4 regions of the Rhodococcus sp. IEGM 1354 genome follow, and region 1 is predicted to be linked to each of the others. Evidence: predicted binding sites of a transcription regulator. Region 1 holds the regulator's gene; each other region holds the start of a gene.
What was found. The regulator LexA, encoded in region 1, represses DNA repair genes until DNA is damaged. The targets are predictions, from matches to a motif close to CGAACANNTGTTCG.
Positions count from the first base shown of each region.

Region 2: the regulator LexA is predicted to act here: its motif matches at 2,723-2,736, upstream of QM588_RS25765 (DUF222 domain-containing protein).
Region 3: the regulator LexA is predicted to act here: its motif matches at 2,944-2,957, upstream of QM588_RS16785 (DUF222 domain-containing protein).
Region 4: the regulator LexA is predicted to act here: its motif matches at 1,145-1,158, upstream of ruvC (crossover junction endodeoxyribonuclease RuvC).

Region 1 covers NZ_JASHKT010000005.1:15,831-20,070, reverse strand. The annotation lists gene QM588_RS12185 (uracil-xanthine permease family protein) at 21-1,292, shown strand; gene QM588_RS12180 (acyl-CoA dehydrogenase family protein) at 1,446-2,588, shown strand; gene lexA (transcriptional repressor LexA) at 2,668-3,345, opposite strand; gene QM588_RS12170 (hypothetical protein) at 3,745-4,134, shown strand; gene nrdR (transcriptional regulator NrdR) at 4,234-4,240, shown strand, end outside.
Region 2 covers NZ_JASHKT010000001.1:54,496-58,735, forward strand. The annotation lists gene QM588_RS00305 (hypothetical protein) at 1-153, shown strand, start outside; gene QM588_RS00310 (PLD nuclease N-terminal domain-containing protein) at 190-387, shown strand; gene QM588_RS00315 (hypothetical protein) at 392-748, opposite strand; gene QM588_RS25760 (HNH endonuclease signature motif containing protein) at 866-1,909, opposite strand; gene QM588_RS25765 (DUF222 domain-containing protein) at 1,906-2,688, opposite strand; gene QM588_RS00330 (hypothetical protein) at 2,872-3,456, shown strand; gene QM588_RS00335 (hypothetical protein) at 3,453-4,043, shown strand; gene fmdA (formamidase) at 4,078-4,240, opposite strand, start outside.
Region 3 covers NZ_JASHKT010000007.1:81,097-85,336, reverse strand. The annotation lists gene QM588_RS16790 (methyl-accepting chemotaxis protein) at 1-603, opposite strand, end outside; gene QM588_RS16785 (DUF222 domain-containing protein) at 680-2,914, opposite strand; gene QM588_RS16780 (SDR family oxidoreductase) at 3,071-3,607, shown strand; gene QM588_RS16775 (DUF6764 family protein) at 3,634-4,188, opposite strand.
Region 4 covers NZ_JASHKT010000004.1:454,441-458,680, reverse strand. The annotation lists gene pdxT (pyridoxal 5'-phosphate synthase glutaminase subunit PdxT) at 1-225, shown strand, start outside; gene QM588_RS11700 (YebC/PmpR family DNA-binding transcriptional regulator) at 314-1,072, shown strand; gene ruvC (crossover junction endodeoxyribonuclease RuvC) at 1,179-1,796, shown strand; gene ruvA (Holliday junction branch migration protein RuvA) at 1,793-2,398, shown strand; gene ruvB (Holliday junction branch migration DNA helicase RuvB) at 2,453-3,481, shown strand; gene yajC (preprotein translocase subunit YajC) at 3,620-4,045, shown strand; gene secD (protein translocase subunit SecD) at 4,206-4,240, shown strand, end outside.

The DNA of each region.
Region 1 (4,240 bases):
CGCAATAGTCTCTTCCCATCATGAGAACTATGGGTTGGACGCTGCACGGGAACGGACGAACCGTCGAGGCCGGAGCCGTGGTCGCACCGGACGAACGCTTGTCGTGGCCACGAACTGTCGGCATCGGGATGCAGCACGTCGTCGCAATGTTCGGGGCCACACTGTTGGTTCCGACCATCACCGGGTTCCCGGTCTCGACGACGCTGCTGTTCTCGGGCATCGGTACCGCACTGTTCCTGATCATCACGCGCGGGCGGGTACCGAGCTACCTCGGGTCGTCGTTCGCCTTCCTGGCCCCGCTCGGTGCAACCGCGGCCGACGGTCCGGCCGCGCAGCTCGGTGCCGTTCTTTGTGTGGGCGTCGTGCTGGCCGTGATCGGCTTCGTCGTGAAGTTCGCCGGAGCGCGGGTGCTCGACGCAGCGATGCCGCCCGTCGTCACCGGTGCGGTGGTCGTGTTGATCGGGCTCAATCTGGCCCCTGCCGCGACGACCTCGTTCGAAGCGCAACCGCTCGTCGCGGCCGTCACCCTGGTGGCGATTCTCCTCGCGACGGCAGTCGGTCCCGGACTGGTGGGCCGACTCGGGATCCTGCTCGGTGTCGTGGTGGGCTGGGTATTCGCCGCCGTCACCGGCGGTATCGCGCAACCACGACTCGACGCTCTGAGCGCCGCGAGCTGGGTCGGGCTACCCGAGTTCCGTGGCCCGTCGTTCGAGCTGTCGGTGATTCTGGTAGCGCTGCCGGTGGTGATCGTCCTCGTCGCCGAGAACGTCGGACACGTCAAGGCAGTCGCAGCGATGACCGGAAAGAACCTCGACGACGTGGCCGGTGATGCCCTGATCGCCGATGGGTTGGCGACCACCCTGGCCGGGGCTGCTGGTGGATCGGGAACCACCACATACGCCGAGAACATCGGAGTGATGGCCGCGACCCGCGTGTACTCGACCGCCGCGTACTGGGTTGCCGCGATCACCGCGATCGTGTTGGCGTTCTCGCCCAAGTTCGGTGCGCTGATCTTCACCGTCCCGGACGGTGTCATCGGTGGAGCGACACTCGTGCTCTACGGGCTCATCGGACTGCTCGGCGTTCGAATCTGGACCGATGCCAAGGTGGATTTCACCGATCCGGTGAACCTCACCGTCGTCGCAGCAGCACTCGTCGCCGGAATCGGCGACCTGACGCTCTCCGTCGGATCGGTCGAACTCGGTGGTATCGCGTGGGGATCGCTGGGCATACTCGTCGGATACCCGATCGTCTCGGCGTTGGCCCGAGGGAGAACGACTCGACGACGCTAGCAGGGGCGGTCACGGATCGCGCACGTTTTGGTCATCGACCCCCGGTGCACCGCGAACGTACTGTTGAACCGTGACGTCAGTCGCACCGACGACCGCGCTGTGACACCCCTTTCTCGCGGTCGACGACGGTGCGCACCGAACAAGGAGACCCGCGTGGAACGCACACTTTTCGAGCCCGAGCACGAGCTGTTCCGGGAGTCGTACCGGAAGTTTCTCGAACAGCACGTAGCGCCGAATCATGCGAAGTGGGAAGAGCAGAACCTCGTCGACCGCGACGTGTGGGTCGAGGCCGGGAAGCAGGGCTTCCTCGGAACTGCTGCTCCCGAGGAATTCGGCGGCGGCGGAGTCAAGGACTTCCGCTACAACGCCATCGTCACCGAGGAGACCACCCGCGGCGGCTACAGCGGCATCGGCTTCACCCTGCACAACGACGTCGTCGCGCCGTACTTCATCGAGTTGGCCAACGACGAGCAGAAGCAGCGCTGGCTTCCCGGATTCTGCTCGGGTGAGCTGATCAGCGCGATCGCCATGACCGAGCCGGGCACCGGCAGCGACCTGCAGGGCATCAAGACCAAGGCCGTTCGGGACGGCGACGACTGGGTGCTCAACGGCTCGAAGACGTTCATCACCAACGGCATCAACGCCGATCTGGTGATCGTCGTGGCGTGCACCGATCCCGAGAAGGGGGCCCAGGGCTTCTCATTGCTGGTCGTCGAACGGGGCATGCCCGGTTTCGAGCGTGGCCGCAACCTCGACAAGATCGGCATGAAGGCCCAGGACACCGCTGAGCTCAGCTTCACCGACGTTCGGGTTCCCGCCGCCAACCTGCTCGGCGAAGAAGGCATGGGCTTCATCTACCTGATGCAGAACTTGCCCCAGGAGCGGCTCTCGATTGCCGTCGTTGCCGCTGCAGCCATGGAATCGGCACTGGAGATGACCATTCAGTACTGCCGTGACCGCAAGGCATTCGGTAAGTCGATCGGAAAGTTCCAGAACACGCGATTCGTGTTGGCGGAACTCGCTACCGAAACCACCGCCACCCGCATCATGGTCGACAAATTCATCGAACTGCTCAACGACGGCAAGTTGACCGTGCAGGAAGCTGCCATGGCCAAGTGGTGGACCACCGAGAACCAGGTCAAGCTCATCGACCGATGCCTTCAGCTGCACGGTGGGTACGGCTACATGAAGGAGTACCCGATCGCCAAGGCGTACATGGATTCTCGGGTACAGACCATCTACGGCGGCACCACGGAGATCATGAAGGAGATCATCGGTCGCGGACTGAATCTCTGATTCTGCCGATCGTTCAGGACCGACGAGAAGGGCCGCAGCATCTGTGCTGCGGCCCTTCTTCGTTGTGTCCGAACAGAGTTCAGAGCTTGCGCATCACGGTGACGACCTTGCCGAGAATGGCAGCATTGTTGCCCGGGATCGGCTCGAACAGTGGGTTGTGCGGCATGAGCCACACCTCACCCTTGGAACGCTTGAACGTCTTGACCGTGGCCTCACCCTCGATCATCGCCGCGACGATGTCGCCGTTGTCGGCCACGGACTGTTGACGCACGACGACCCAGTCGCCGTCGCAGATCGCCGCGTCGATCATGGACTCGCCGACGACCTTGAGCAAGAACAACGATCCCTGACCGACCAACTCGCGGGGGAGTGGGAACACGTCCTCGACGGCTTCCTCGGCCAGAATCGGACCACCCGCGGCGATCCGCCCCAGAACGGGAACGAACGTGGGAGTCGGCAACCGGTCCTGATCCTCGGACGAGCCGTCGACCGCGGCGGCAGCTTGATCGGCCTGCACCTCGTCGAGTCCGCGAACGTCGACCGCGCGGGGGCGGTTGGCGTCGCGCCGCAGAAATCCCTTCCGCTCCAGGGTGCGCAACTGATGGGCGACGGACGACGTCGACGTCAGGCCCACGGCATCGCCGATCTCTCGAATGCTGGGTGGGTATCCGCGCTCGGTGACCGATGCCCGGATGACCTCCAACACCTTCCGCTGGCGCTCGGTGAGCCCCGCGCTGATGTCGGTGCCCACCTCCATGGCCTTCGGGGTAGGCTCGGCGGCCGGCTTTCCGGCCGCGGCCTTGCCGACCGTCGAGGATCCGGCTCGCGTGGAACCAGCTTTCGTGGAACCCGTCGTACTGGAACCGGTGATGGACCTCGTCGAGGTCTCGTCCTTCATGCTGTCGGCCTCCTGCTGATGCGGCTGGATTCGGTCTACGCGGTATCGATCCACGCGGACTGGAGTTGATGTTGTCGACTCGTGTGGCGTGTGGTTTCTGACACGAATCTAGCGTGTATCAGCTGTTGAATCAAACATCTGTTCGACTCGTGTCGCGTTTTCTACAGACTTTGTCGGAGGCGCGTGATAGAACTTCGAACAAGCGTCCATCGAACGCCTGATCGAACAATCGATCCAACGAGCGAAGACGAGGTTCCGATGACCATCACCACCGATCGTCCCACCACTGCCGGTTTGCGTTCGCGATCCGGTGTCGTCGAGCGTCGTCGGCGCTCGCGGCCCGTGCTGCAGAACCACGCGCGTCGGACGCAGAACGGCCCGTGCTTGCCTGTGGTGGACGAGTCCTGGACCGACGTCACCGATCGCGAGATGGCGGATCGAGACTTCGACGACACCTCGGCCCATTTCGCGAGCCAGACCGTGCGCCCACGCTCTCTCGTTCTGTGGATGTTGGCTGTGGTCGTCGTGGCCGGCGGTCTGATCGGCATCGCGAATCTGAGCGCGACCACACCCGACGCGGCCACTCAGCCCGCCGGCGCGGTCATGGTTCACGACGGAGCGCTCGTCGAGTACGCACCCAGCAGATGACCACCGGCACCATGGTGCCCAGCGTGGCTGAGTATCCTCGAAGACTGCCCCGACGCGCACGTTCGTCGTCGGAGTATCGGCTACGACGGAGGCTCCCTCATGCATT
Region 2 (4,240 bases), on a different contig from region 1:
CCGAGCGTCGCGATCGACGACGTAGGTCGGATTCTGGTCATCGCGCGTGGGATCCAAGTACTTCGACACGACGATCCGGTGCTGCGATGGCCCGTGGAGCTTGATATCTCAGCAATGCTCGACGATTCGATGTCGGGCGAACAGCAGAGGTGACCGCAGGTTGCCGCAGAGGAGGCTAGCTTTACGGGCATGACTTCTGCCGGCGGCGCGATTGCCTTGGCGCTCTTCGGCATGGCTCTCGTGTCGATCGTCCGTGACACCCGCACCGGCTGGCTCATCAAGCTGGCGTGGGTAGTGGTGGCAGTGATCCTGCCCATCGTCGGTCCCATCCTGTGGTTCGCAATCGGGAAGCGCTATCCGTACGGGGTGAACGGCGGCAACAGCTGAGGGTTCAGTGTCCAGTCGCATTGCGTAGGTCGATGTTCACCAGATGGCTCACTTGGTCGCGGAGCCATTCGACGGTCTGCGGGTCGGGCGCGGGCGCGTGGGCCAACAGTGTCCAGCGCAGACGAGTTTCTGGAGTCAGGTCGAACTGCAACAGGACGTCGGGGACACTCGGCCACGGCGAGCTCCACACCACGCGGTCGAACTCGCTGCTCTCGACGATCCGCGGCAGAGCGGCACCCTCGAACATGACCGGCCAGGCGAACCCTTGGTTCTTCGGATGCACATCTGGGCGCATCAGTGCCTTCCATACGAAGAAGACCGGCGGCGACAACTCCGCAGTCCTGCTCCCGAGAACCATCATCGACCCACCGCACGCAGGTCCCGACTCGGGAGCCTTCTATTTTTCGCGCACGACCGGTATGGCGGCTGCCATGTACCGACGACAGGCAGAGCTGTGCCCTGACGCTTGTGTAGGTCGTCACGCGGGTTGTCGAGGTTCCTCGTCGCCGTTGTCGCCTGTGTAGTCGTGTTGGTCGGGTGGGTACAGCACTTCCTCGGGGTGGTGTGCGTGGTTGATCAGCCCGCGGCGTATGGGGTCCATCCCTGTTGGTGGATGCCACAGGGTTCGGCCCGGATAGCGATGTCCTGCTGTGGTTTTGGTGGTTGCCCACTTTCCGGGGCCGGTGCCGACGAGTGCGTGGTGCATGTCGCATCCGAAGGTGAGGGAGTCGATGTCGGTGGGTCCGCCCTCGACCCAGTCGTCGAGGTGGTGGGCTTGGCACCAGGTCGCGGGGCGGGTGCAGGAGGGGAAGCTGCAGCCGCGGTCGCGGGCGATGAGGACGATGCGTTGGTCGGCGGAGGCGATGCGTTTGGATCGACCGAGGTACAGGGCTCTGCCGTTGTCGTCGAAGATGGTCAGGTAGTGGTGGGCGTGGGAGGACATGCGGATGGCGTCGCGGATCGAGACGCGGGATCCGGTGGCGGTCATGGCGTAACCGCAGCCTGATTCGAGGTCTTTGAGGGTCATGGTGACGATGGCGGTGACGGGCAGTCCGCGGTGGGTGCCGAGCGTCCCGGAAGCAAGGGTGTGCCGGAGCGCCATCTTCAGGGCATCATGACGGCGTTCGTTCTGGGTGCGCAGATCCCACGCGGCGGCAGCATCACGTATATCTGCTGCTTCGTCTGAGTCTGCAGCGCCGTCGGAAGCAGCTGCGTCCTTGGGTGCCGCTGCGTCCTTGGGTGCGGCTGCGTCCTTGGGTGCCGCTGCGCCGTCGGGCCCTGTGCCGCAACCACAGTCGACACCGTCGCAGTCGTCATCGTCGCAGTCGACACCGTCACCGCAGTCGTAGTTCGTCTCATCCCACAAGCCCGCATCACTGGACCCGGCATGGCCCGGAAAGGGCTCGGGCGGCGGCGTAGTAGCGCTGCCGCTCCCGCCGTTGCCATCACCGCCGGCCTCGTCTTTGTCGTAGTCACGTTCATCCTCGTGGACGATCGATGTCGGGTCGGCAGGATTGTTCACTCCCGGCTTCGCTGCTTGGAGAACAGGGCTTCGAGGTAGGCCCGCAACTCGGAGTCGACGCAGAACTTTCCTTCCGACATTCCGTCGGCACCCTGCTCGCCGAGGTAGAAGAACGCATCGCGCCGTTTCCGCGGCCTCGGCTTCGCGTTCTTGTCTTCGTCTTCGTCGAAGTCGCCGTCGGGGTCGAGGATCGAGTCCAGGTGCGCCACCAGTGGTGCGAAGTCGTCGGGCCGCCTCGTCGAGGCGAGACCCACCAATTGCTGTTCGGCGAGGTCCCGCGTCTGCGGATCGACACTCGACGGCAGGTGCCGGAAGAACTCACGGATCATCTGCACATGCTGGGCATCGAGCAATCCCGCCCGCACCGCTCCAGCGGTGCGCGGCAACAAGGGAGGCAGAACTTCGCCGGACAGTGCGGTGCGGTCACCCAATTCGGCCGCCAGACGTACTCGCGCCCCGGCAGCGCGTGGGGTGATTCGCAGCATCCACGCTACCGAGCACGGCACCGATCCCGGATACACATCGAGCCCGTGTTGCGAGATCAGCTCGTTGAGCCAGGTGTGCGAGTACGCAGTCACAGACCGCGACAGAGCTTCCATGCGTTGGATCACCGCCCGTCGGTCGGCATTCGTCCACGACACCGACGCTCGTTCGGCCAACTGGGCGACCGCCGACTCCGCCGCATGGACCAGTGCCGACAGTTCGGGGTCGGACACCTCAGGGGCAGGCGGCACCGTTTCGATGCCGTCCACCCCTGATCCGCCGTCCCCCGAAAGCATGGACAGAATCTACCGCGACCCACCGACAACTATTCGAACACACGTTCCTATCCGACTTTGTCGCCTCAGACCGCGGTGACGACTGGCACCACTTCATAGGCCAGCTCCGGTAGTCCGGTCCACCTCATGGATCGGTAACGTCGCACTAGCGCAAGCCCGGTATCGACTCAGGAAGGGCACACCATGACCGTGCGACCATCCAGCGATCCCACTGCCGCCGACTGGCTCGTCCACGCTGATCGAGATTGGTGGGACCTCGCCACCAGAGGCCCACTGGGGTACGAGAGCTACGCGCGTCTCCGGTTCATCCCGGATCCGACGAACGCGGATCTGCGTGAGGGCGATGCCGACGTTCCATACGACGAGCGTTCGGAGACAGACCAATTGGCGTTCGTCGTTGCGACGCTGGCCAAACACACGACGACACCAGCGGACTGCCACTTTTGCGTGTGGGAGGGGTGGGGTGGTCTCGAGGCTCACGGGGCCGCGCGAATCAACCTTCCCGAGCGGGAAGCGTTCCTGTTCCGAGGACCTGCGCTGGACCTGCTGAACTGGGAGCAGGCGCTCAATCCCCCGGGTCCCGATGGTCTGCCGATTCCCTCGTTCGTCTGGCCCGCCGACCGCGCCTGGTGCATCGCCAACGACGTCGACCCACACTTCGCCACCATCGGTGCCAGCTCGTCCGCGATAAAGGACGTTCTCGCCGACCGTCGAGTCGACACGGTCATCGACGACCCTGCCAGCCCACAACCCTGGTACAGCCATTGAACACCGACGGCGCAGAATGGTCGAATACTGATCTGCAGCAGGATGTCTCGGAAGCAGACTGGGTAAACGACAGTCTGCAGGTCGTCGCCAACACCACGGTGGGCTCGCTGGTCCCCACTGTGTTCGACGCCTATGCCCGCATTCCGTATCCCGCGCGCAACGGCACGCCACACCGTACGACGCCGGCGAAACCCGTTGCAGCCTTGCACGTTCAGCTGACATCGATCATCGAGGTACTCGCTCGTAGCACGAACACACCGGACGATTGCTTCTTCGCTATCTGGGAAGGCAACACGGCACTCGACGACATGCGCGTGATGGCACCGACCGCAGTAATCGCCGGCTACAACTATTTCCTGTTGAGGGGTCCGATCGAACGCGCAACGGACACCCTCGGAGGATTGTCTCCGAATCTGTGGTGGCCCGCCGACCACGCGTGGTGCATGGTTCAGCACTTCGATTTCCCCGCTGCGTATTTCGGAGGCACTACGGATGCCGTCGCGGACCTTGTGACGCTCACCGACATCGAGTCGAGGCAAGTCCGCGTCGACCAGATCATCACTGCAGCCTACGACGAGACCGATTAGCCCCCGCCAACAAATCTCGGTAACCGACGCTACGTCAGAACTGCGCCCGAGGTGCTCCCATTCCCGGGTCGATTTGGAACGGTCCGCTGGGGGACGGCGCTATCGGGAAGTCGAAGATTGCGGTGGGGATGTACACGGTGGCACAGGAGTTGGGGATGTCGACCACCCCGGACAGGCGTCCTTCGATCGGTGCCGAT
Region 3 (4,240 bases), on a different contig from region 1:
TCCGGCGCGTAACCGTCTGACCGGACGAAGCCCGGTGCGAGCGACGGCTGCGCCGGCCAGACCAGCGAGGGCGACGAGGAACGCCCCGACGAGGATCAGGGCCAGCGTGAGTTTTCCGAGCAGTGGTGAGGTACCGCTCAGGGCTTCGGCCACCATGATCGTCTCACCGGAATCGGTGCGCTCGGCGGATATGTAGTAGCCGCGAACCTCCCGCAGTGACCGATCGGTGCGGCCCTCGGTGACCGCCTTCTCCGGATCGTCGAGCCCACCATCGGAGTTGGTGAAGGGGTAGGTGCCGTTGGACGAGGACACCAAGGTGCCATCGGTGGTCATCAACGCAACTTTGACCGCAGTTCCTTCTGTGTCTTCGATCCCGAACCCGAACAGATCGGCCGGCACTCCCGACGATGCGCTGGCGATCAGCGCATCGCTGTTTCGGCCGACACGGTCGATGATCTGCGAGCGAAGCGACTGCTCTGCGACGAGGTAGATCGCCAGAGCGCTGACCGCAACGGCGAGCGCCGCCAGGCTCATCGTCAACACTCGAATCCGTCCGTGCAACGACAGCGCCCTCGGGCGGGTGTGCGCACGTGAATACCTCATGGATCGAGTATGCCGGTCGGCAGCGACCAGAATTCGCGAGGCTGCCATGAGTAGGCACCGAAGAGCGCACCGATACTCAGAATGGCGGCTCCTCGTCTTCTTCGTTGGTCGATTCTGGTTCGGGGGTCGGGTTGTCGGGTGGGTCGGGGTAGGCGATGATGCCGGATCGTGTGGGTTGGGTGGGGATGTGTGGCCGGAGGTCGTTGCCGATGATGGGTACTGCGGTTCCTTTGGCTGGCAGGGCGATTCGGGTGGTCTTCGAGGTGGAGGTCCACAGGATCGCGCCGCCGGGGAGCATTACTGCTTTCCAGTAGCCTGCGGTTTTGACGCTGTGGTGGTATTCGCAGAGGCATTGGAGGTTGTTGATGGTGGTCCAGCCGCCGCCGAGTGGGTTGGCGTGGTCGAACGGGATCACGTGGTCGAGTTGGCAGCGTGCAGCGGGTCGGTGGCAGCCGGGGAAGCGGCAGTGCCGGTCGCGGAGTCGTATGGCGGCGGTGGTGAGGGCGTCGGGTCTGTAGATCAGGGCTCGGTCGGTGAGGGGGTCGCGTCGGACGGATTTTGCGAGGGTGGGGTCGGCGGCGATGGCGGCTTCGAGGGCTGCGGCGAGGGATGCGTTGCCGAGGTAGATGCCTGCCGGTGTGTGGATCATGCGGCGGTTCGACCGGATCATCGAGGGTAGGTCGAGGGCAGAGCTGTGCCGTGTGCCCCGGCCGATTGGGGTGTGGGTACAGAACAGTGCCGCTGCGGAGGCAAGGGCATTCCGACGCCGTTGCCGGGTGTCGTCATCAACGGTCGGCTCAGGTGGTGTCGCGGCGGTCGTCGAATCGGTCTGTGCAGCAGCCGAACCCGAACGCGAATACGGACCCGGCCCTGCGTCGCGATGCGGTCCTGGGTCCGGTGGCGGCGGTGATGGTATTGACGGTAGTGGTGGTGGGGTGCTCGCCGCGCGCGACGTTGCGGTGCCGGTACCGGTTGCGGTGCCGTTGCTTGTTGGCGGGGTGTGCGATCGGGTCACTGTGTCGGCACCCGACCGCGAGCTACCCCCAGGATCGCTATTGGCACCGTCTACCCACTCCGCACCGTCCACCCACTCTGCACCGTCCACGCGTTCTGCATTGTCGGTTGCATTCTTGGTCGCGCTGTCGGTGTGAGTTGTCGGTGCTGCCGTGTCCGCTGGCGCTGACTTCTCCGTTGCGTTGTCCGTCGGCGCTGCTGAGCGTGTTGCGGTGCTGGTGCCTGTGTCGGTGCGTGTATCCGCATGCGCTGGAGGCGTATTCGATTCGGCTACGTTCGATGCCGCCGAGTTCGGCTGTGCCGGCTCGGGTTCTGTCGTGTTCGGCTGGGCTGTGGTGTCTGTGGTGTCTGTCGATTCAGCGGAGCGTTGTTCCCATTCCCCGGTTTCCGGGTTCTGCACTGCCAGCCCAAGTGTCTCGGCGAGGGTGACCGCTTCGGTGAGCAGAATCTGCCACTGACTGTTTCGGGCTAGTTCCCGCGCGAGGTCGGGGTCGATGGAACCGTGCCCGGCCAGGTACGCCGGATTTGCGAGCAGTCCGATGAGGGTGGCGATGTCGACGGTGATCATCGTCAACGGCACCCGACGATCCGGCAGCTCTGCATCTTTCTTCGGGCAGTCCGACCGTGGGCACAGGCAAATCAGCCGTGGTTCTCCGTGCATCCGCGCCATGAACGCATCACACAGTCGTTCCTGCTTACCGCGCGGATCCTTCACACACACCGTGTCGGCCATCTCCTCCAGGAGCTGCCATGCGGCGGCGGCTTCGGGGGCGGTCAATACTGCTCGGATCCGCGCCAACTCCCCAGCCGGGGCATACGAGACACTGCGGAACTTCCTCGCGAACTCCCGCAACGCCGCTGCTTCCTCCGGCGCGACCCGCAGCAGAATGTCCCAGATCTCCTTCTCCAACGGCCCCGGCGAGAGTCGGCGCGCGGCTTCGACGATCTCGTCCTCGACCGACCGCACGATGTCGTCCGAGAGGTTGTCGAGAATCCGGCACGCCACCCTCACTCGCGGAAGGTCGATATCACCGGCCTCGAACGCAGACCGTAGCTTCGGCATGCGGGTGTGCAGGGCGACCCCGACAGAGATGTAGGCCTCGGCGACCGTCGCCGAGCATCCCAACGCGACCGCCATCTCGGTGCGTCCGTACCGGCTGTAGTGTCGATGCTTCGCATCCTGGGCGATGCAGGTGAGGTGGAAGTCGTAGCAGGCAGAGATCTTTCGGGCCGCATGCCGATTCTCTTCTCGCGCGGCAGTGGTCAACGCATCCAACGACACCACTGGTGCAGCCATTTTTCACCCCCCCCGGTAACCCCCAGTTCAGAACATGCGTTCGAACTGAAGAAAGAGTATCTCGACCCACCGACAAGAATGGAAAGGTGCCTCGCGGGCACTTGCTGACACTGCCTAATACGTCGGGCTGATGCTGTGGTGCGCGCAATCGACGCCATGCTGAACGTAGTCGTTGCCGAGTTCGGCGCAATCGATGTTCTGGTTCTCAATGCCTCGGGTGGCCTGGAGTACGGTGCAGAACCCGACTGCGCGATGAGTATCAATCGCGACGCGCAGGTGGCGCTGGCTCGCGCGAGTATCGACCGTATGAAGCCGGGCTCGCGGATCGTTTTCCTCACCAGTCACCAGGCGCATTTTCACGGCACGAAGCCGGTCCCCGTCGAATACGAACCCGTTGCTGCTAGCAAGCGAGCGGGGGAGGATGCCCTGCGTGGGATGATTCCTGAATTAGATTCTCGGGGAATCGAATCGGTCGTGGTGTCCGGGGGCATGATCGAGGGCACGATCGTGGTCACCCTGCTCGAACGCCGTAACCCGGACTCAGTCGCTGCGCGAACCGCGCAGGGTGCGCTCCCGACCATTGCGGAGTTCGCGGCGGCTGTGGCGGAGGCTGCAATCGGACCCATCGAGAAGTCCGGCCGGACTGTCTACGTCGGTGGAGCCGACTACCTCGACGGGTCCGTGTCGGGGTAGTCGGCTCCGATCGATCGGATGAGGGATCAGCTACCGAGAACGCAGAACTGGCCGCTGGTGAGGTTCAGTGCCAACGACAGCGGCCCGACGCAGTCGACGCCGCGTGCCTCGGATGTTGCACCGGATCCCCATCCTGCGACCGCGAGGGTCGTCTGGCCGGCATCTGCCCACGAGTGCGCGATTCCGCCGCCGAGTGCTAGCGCGTATGCCGTGCCCGCGTTCTTGCTTGCTCCGAGCGCGACACCGTACCCGTTGGCGTAGGTGTTGGTTGCGCCCGGCCCGTCGTTGACACTGACGGCGGTGCCGCTGTCAGCGGCACCGGCGGTTGCGCTTCCGGGTCCCTCCGAGGTGGCTCCGCAGCTCGCGGTGTCGCTCACCTGGATGTCGTTGGCCGAGGGCGGCGACACGCACGTGACCGGTGCCGCCGACGCGGTGGCGGTGCCGGCGAAGGCGGCCGCCGTCAGGCCCGATCCGATGGCGAAAATAGCTGCGGTGCGGGCGATTCGACTACCGAACCGACTGGACGTTCGCGCGGAGGAGGAGTTGGAAGAAACCGTACGGGGCAGGGAAACAGAGAACAACAGAAAGCTCCTTCACGAGCGAAACGGGTCGGTGCGGCACACGGTACCCCGC
Region 4 (4,240 bases), on a different contig from region 1:
GCCGACATCGAGGGCGGACCGATGCGCGCAGTGTTCATTCGCGCGCCCTGGGTCGAGCGTGTCGGTGCGGACGTCGAAGTACTCGCCACCGTCCCGAACGGGCCTGCTGCGGGCCGTGTGGTGGCCGTGCGCCAGAACCGAGTGCTGGCCACCAGCTTCCATCCCGAGGTCACCGGAGACGATCGAGTGCACCGACTCTTCGTGGACATGGTGCGCAGCGCGTAGAAACCCGTAATCGCCGGTTGGGGCGGAGCGATGACACGGGCGAGTAAAGTCGACAACACCGAATTCGAGCAGGAAGGGGCTCTATCGCATGAGCGGCCACTCAAAATGGGCCACCACCAAGCACAAGAAGGCGGTGATCGACGCCCGACGCGGCAAGTCGTTTGCCAAGCTCATCAAGAACATCGAGGTGGCGGCCCGCACGGGTGGTGGTGACCCCACGGGCAACCCGACGCTCTACGACGCCATCCAGAAGGCGAAGAAGACGTCGGTTCCCAACGACAACATCGAACGTGCGCGCAAGCGCGGAGCCGGCGAAGAAGCGGGCGGAGCCGACTGGCAGACCATCATGTACGAGGGTTACGGCCCCAACGGTGTCGCCATCCTCATCGAGTGCCTCACCGACAACCGCAATCGTGCAGCAGGCGAAGTTCGAGTAGCAATGACTCGTAACGGCGGAAACATGGCCGATCCGGGTTCGGTGTCCTACCTGTTCTCACGCAAAGGCGTCGTGACGCTCGAGAAGAACGGACAGAGCGAGGACGACGTGTTGATGGCGGTTCTCGAGGCCGGTGCCGAGGAAGTGAACGACAACGGCGACACGTTCGAGATCGTCAGCGAGCCGACCGATCTGATCGCAGTGCGTACCGCACTGCAGGACGCGGGCATCGACTACGACTCCGCGGAGGCGAGCTTCCAGGCTTCGGTCAACGTCCCGGTGGACGCGGACGGAGCGCGCAAGGTCTTCAAGCTGATCGACGCCCTCGAAGACAGCGACGACGTGCAGAACGTCTGGTCCAACGTCGACCTGTCGGACGAGGTCATGGCCGAACTGGACGACGAGGACTGACCCGGTCCGTTTGCTCACGGTGATCGACCGGGTGTCGTAGCCCTGATCCGTCGGTGCGCTCCGCTACGCTATCGAACAACAGTTCGTAAGCGGAAGGTGTGGTGACGTGCGGGTGATGGGTGTCGACCCCGGTCTCACCAGGTGTGGGCTCAGTTTGATCGAGGGAGGCGTCGGTCGCACAGTCGTCGCTCTCGACGTGGATGTGGTCCGGACTCCCGCCGACATGGATCTCGCGCAGCGTCTGCTGCGGATATCCGAAGCAGCGGAATACTGGCTCGATACCCACAAGCCGTCGGTGGTGGCGATTGAGCGAGTCTTCGCTCAGCACAACGTACGGACGGCCATGGGCACCGCGCAGGCAGGCGGCGTCATCGCACTGGCTGCGGCCCGGCGTGGTATCGACGTCTGCTTCCACACTCCCAGTGAGGTGAAGGCAGCCGTCACCGGCAACGGTTCGGCCGACAAGGCACAGGTCACCGCCATGGTCATGCGCATTCTCGGGCTGCAGACCGCGCCGACTCCCGCTGATGCCGCAGATGCGTTGGCTCTGGGTATCTGTCACTGCTGGCGCGCCCCGATGATCGCCCGGATGGCCAAAGCCGAGGCGATGGCCGCCGAACAGAAGCGCAAGTACGACGCGCGTCTGGCCGAGGAACGCAAAGCTCGCGCCGCCGTGGCGCGCAAAATCGAGAAACTGGCCAAGAAGGAGGCGGGCGCACGGTGATCGCATCCATTCGCGGGTCGGTGATCGACATCGCTCTCGATCACGCAGTACTCGAGGCGGCCGGTGTCGGATATCGCGTCAATGCCACACCGGCGACGTTGGCGACGCTGCATCGGGGGAGCGAGTCCACTCTGCTCACCACCATGATCGTGCGCGAGGACTCGCAAACGCTGTACGGGTTTCCCGACAAGGAATCACGTGAGCTGTTCGAGCTGCTGCTCACGGTTTCCGGAGTCGGGCCACGAATTGCGATGGCCACGCTTGCGGTACACGAACCCGACTCCCTGCGAACAGCATTGGCGGACAGCGACATCGGGGCCCTCACCAGAGTTCCCGGTATCGGCAAGCGCGGGGCCGAGAGGATGGTGGTCGAGCTGCGCGACAAGGTCGACGCCGTTGTCGGCCGCGCCGGCAGTTCCGTGGTGCCCGGTTCCGGGGTCGGCAACTCGATGCGCGATCAGATCGTCGAAGCCCTGATCGGTCTCGGATTTCCGGCGAAGCAGGCCGAGGAGGCCACCGACGCGGTACTCGCACAGCAGCCCGAGGCCACGACGTCCACCGCACTGCGGGCCGCGTTGGCGTACCTCGGTAAGTCCAGGTAGGTCGGCGTGACCGAGGACGACGAATTCGGGGAATCCCAGGTCGGTGCGGAGGCCATGTCCGACGACCTCGACATCGAGACCAGTCTGCGTCCGAAGAACCTCACCGATTTCATCGGTCAGCCTCGGGTGCGTGAGCAACTGCAGCTGGTGCTCTCGGGGGCGAAGATGCGCGGCGGCACCCCCGATCACATCCTGATGTCGGGTCCGCCCGGCCTGGGAAAGACCAGCATGGCGATGATCATCGCCGCGGAACTCGGCACTTCACTGCGGTTGACCTCCGGGCCCGCCCTCGAGCGTGCGGGCGATCTGGCCGCGATGCTCAGCAACCTCGTCGAAGGGGACGTGCTGTTCATCGACGAGATTCATCGGATCGCCCGGCCGGCCGAGGAAATGTTGTATCTGGCCATGGAGGACTTCCGTGTCGACGTGATCGTCGGCAAGGGGCCGGGAGCGACATCCATTCCCTTGGAGGTCGCCCCGTTCACTCTCGTCGGTGCGACCACCCGGTCCGGCGCGCTCACCGGACCGCTGCGCGACCGCTTCGGGTTCGTGGCGCACATGGATTTCTACGAGCCGAGTGAACTCGAACGAATTCTGATGCGATCCGCCGGGATTCTGGGTGTCCCCATCGACCGTGACGGCTGCGCCGAGATCGCAGGACGCTCGCGTGGCACACCCCGAATCGCGAACCGACTGCTGCGCCGAGTTCGCGACTACGCGGACGTGCGCGGGGACGGCACCGTCACCCAGGACACCGCCAAGGCCGCGCTCGTGGTCTACGACGTGGACAAGCTCGGACTGGATCGCCTCGACCGTGCCGTCCTCAGCGCGCTGATCCGAAGTTTCGGCGGGGGACCGGTGGGAGTGTCCACTCTCGCTGTCGCCGTCGGCGAGGAGCCCTCGACGGTCGAGGAAGTGTGCGAGCCGTTCCTGGTGCGAGCCGGGATGATCGCCCGTACGCCGCGCGGTCGCGTCGCCACTGCGGCCGCCTGGCACCACCTCGGTCTCACCCCGCCACCGGATCTCGCAGTCGGGGGAATTTCGGTGCGATCGGCCGAGGTCCAGCAGGGATTATTCGAGTGAAACGGCCGCAACACGAGACGAACGGACCGAGCGGGCCACAGGTGATGGCACACTGGGTAGCTGCGAGGCCCGCACCAGCGACGTTCTCGCACGAGACAATGACGATTATCGAACCGAACTTCGAGGACTGACCTTCCGATGGATTTGCTGTTTCCGCTGCTGATCGTGGCCCTTCTGGTACCGCTGTTTCTCAACGCGCGCCGACAGAAGAAGGTGCTGGCCAAGACCACGGAAATGCAGGACTCGCTGAAGGTCGGCGACGAGGTCGTCACCACCGCAGGCCTGTATGCACGAGTGGTCCTGGTCGAGGACGACACGATCGACCTCGAGATCGCCGACGGCGTCATCACGACGTGGTCACGCGCCGTCGTGCGTGAGGTTCTGCCCGACGACACCGAGTTCGACGACGGCGAGTCGGACGAGAACACGTTCGATTCGGTGCCCGGCACCGGCACCGCCGCGGTCGGCCCCACCGAGCCGGCAGCTCCGTCGCTGCACAAGGACGTCGGGAACCCCGCCGACGAAACCGTCGAGCAGACGACGAAGCGCCTCGAAAAAGAGTGACGTAGCGAACATCCGAACCGCTGTCGGAGACAGAATCCGGCAGCGGTTTCGTCTGCGGTGAGCGTCGTGGTGCACAATCGCACCGCCCGCCGCTGACACAACGAGGCACGAGCCAACAGGAACAGACACTTTTCCACCGCCCAGAGGAGAATCACACACCGTGGCACCTTCCAGCGGATCGGTGCATCCCGCCCG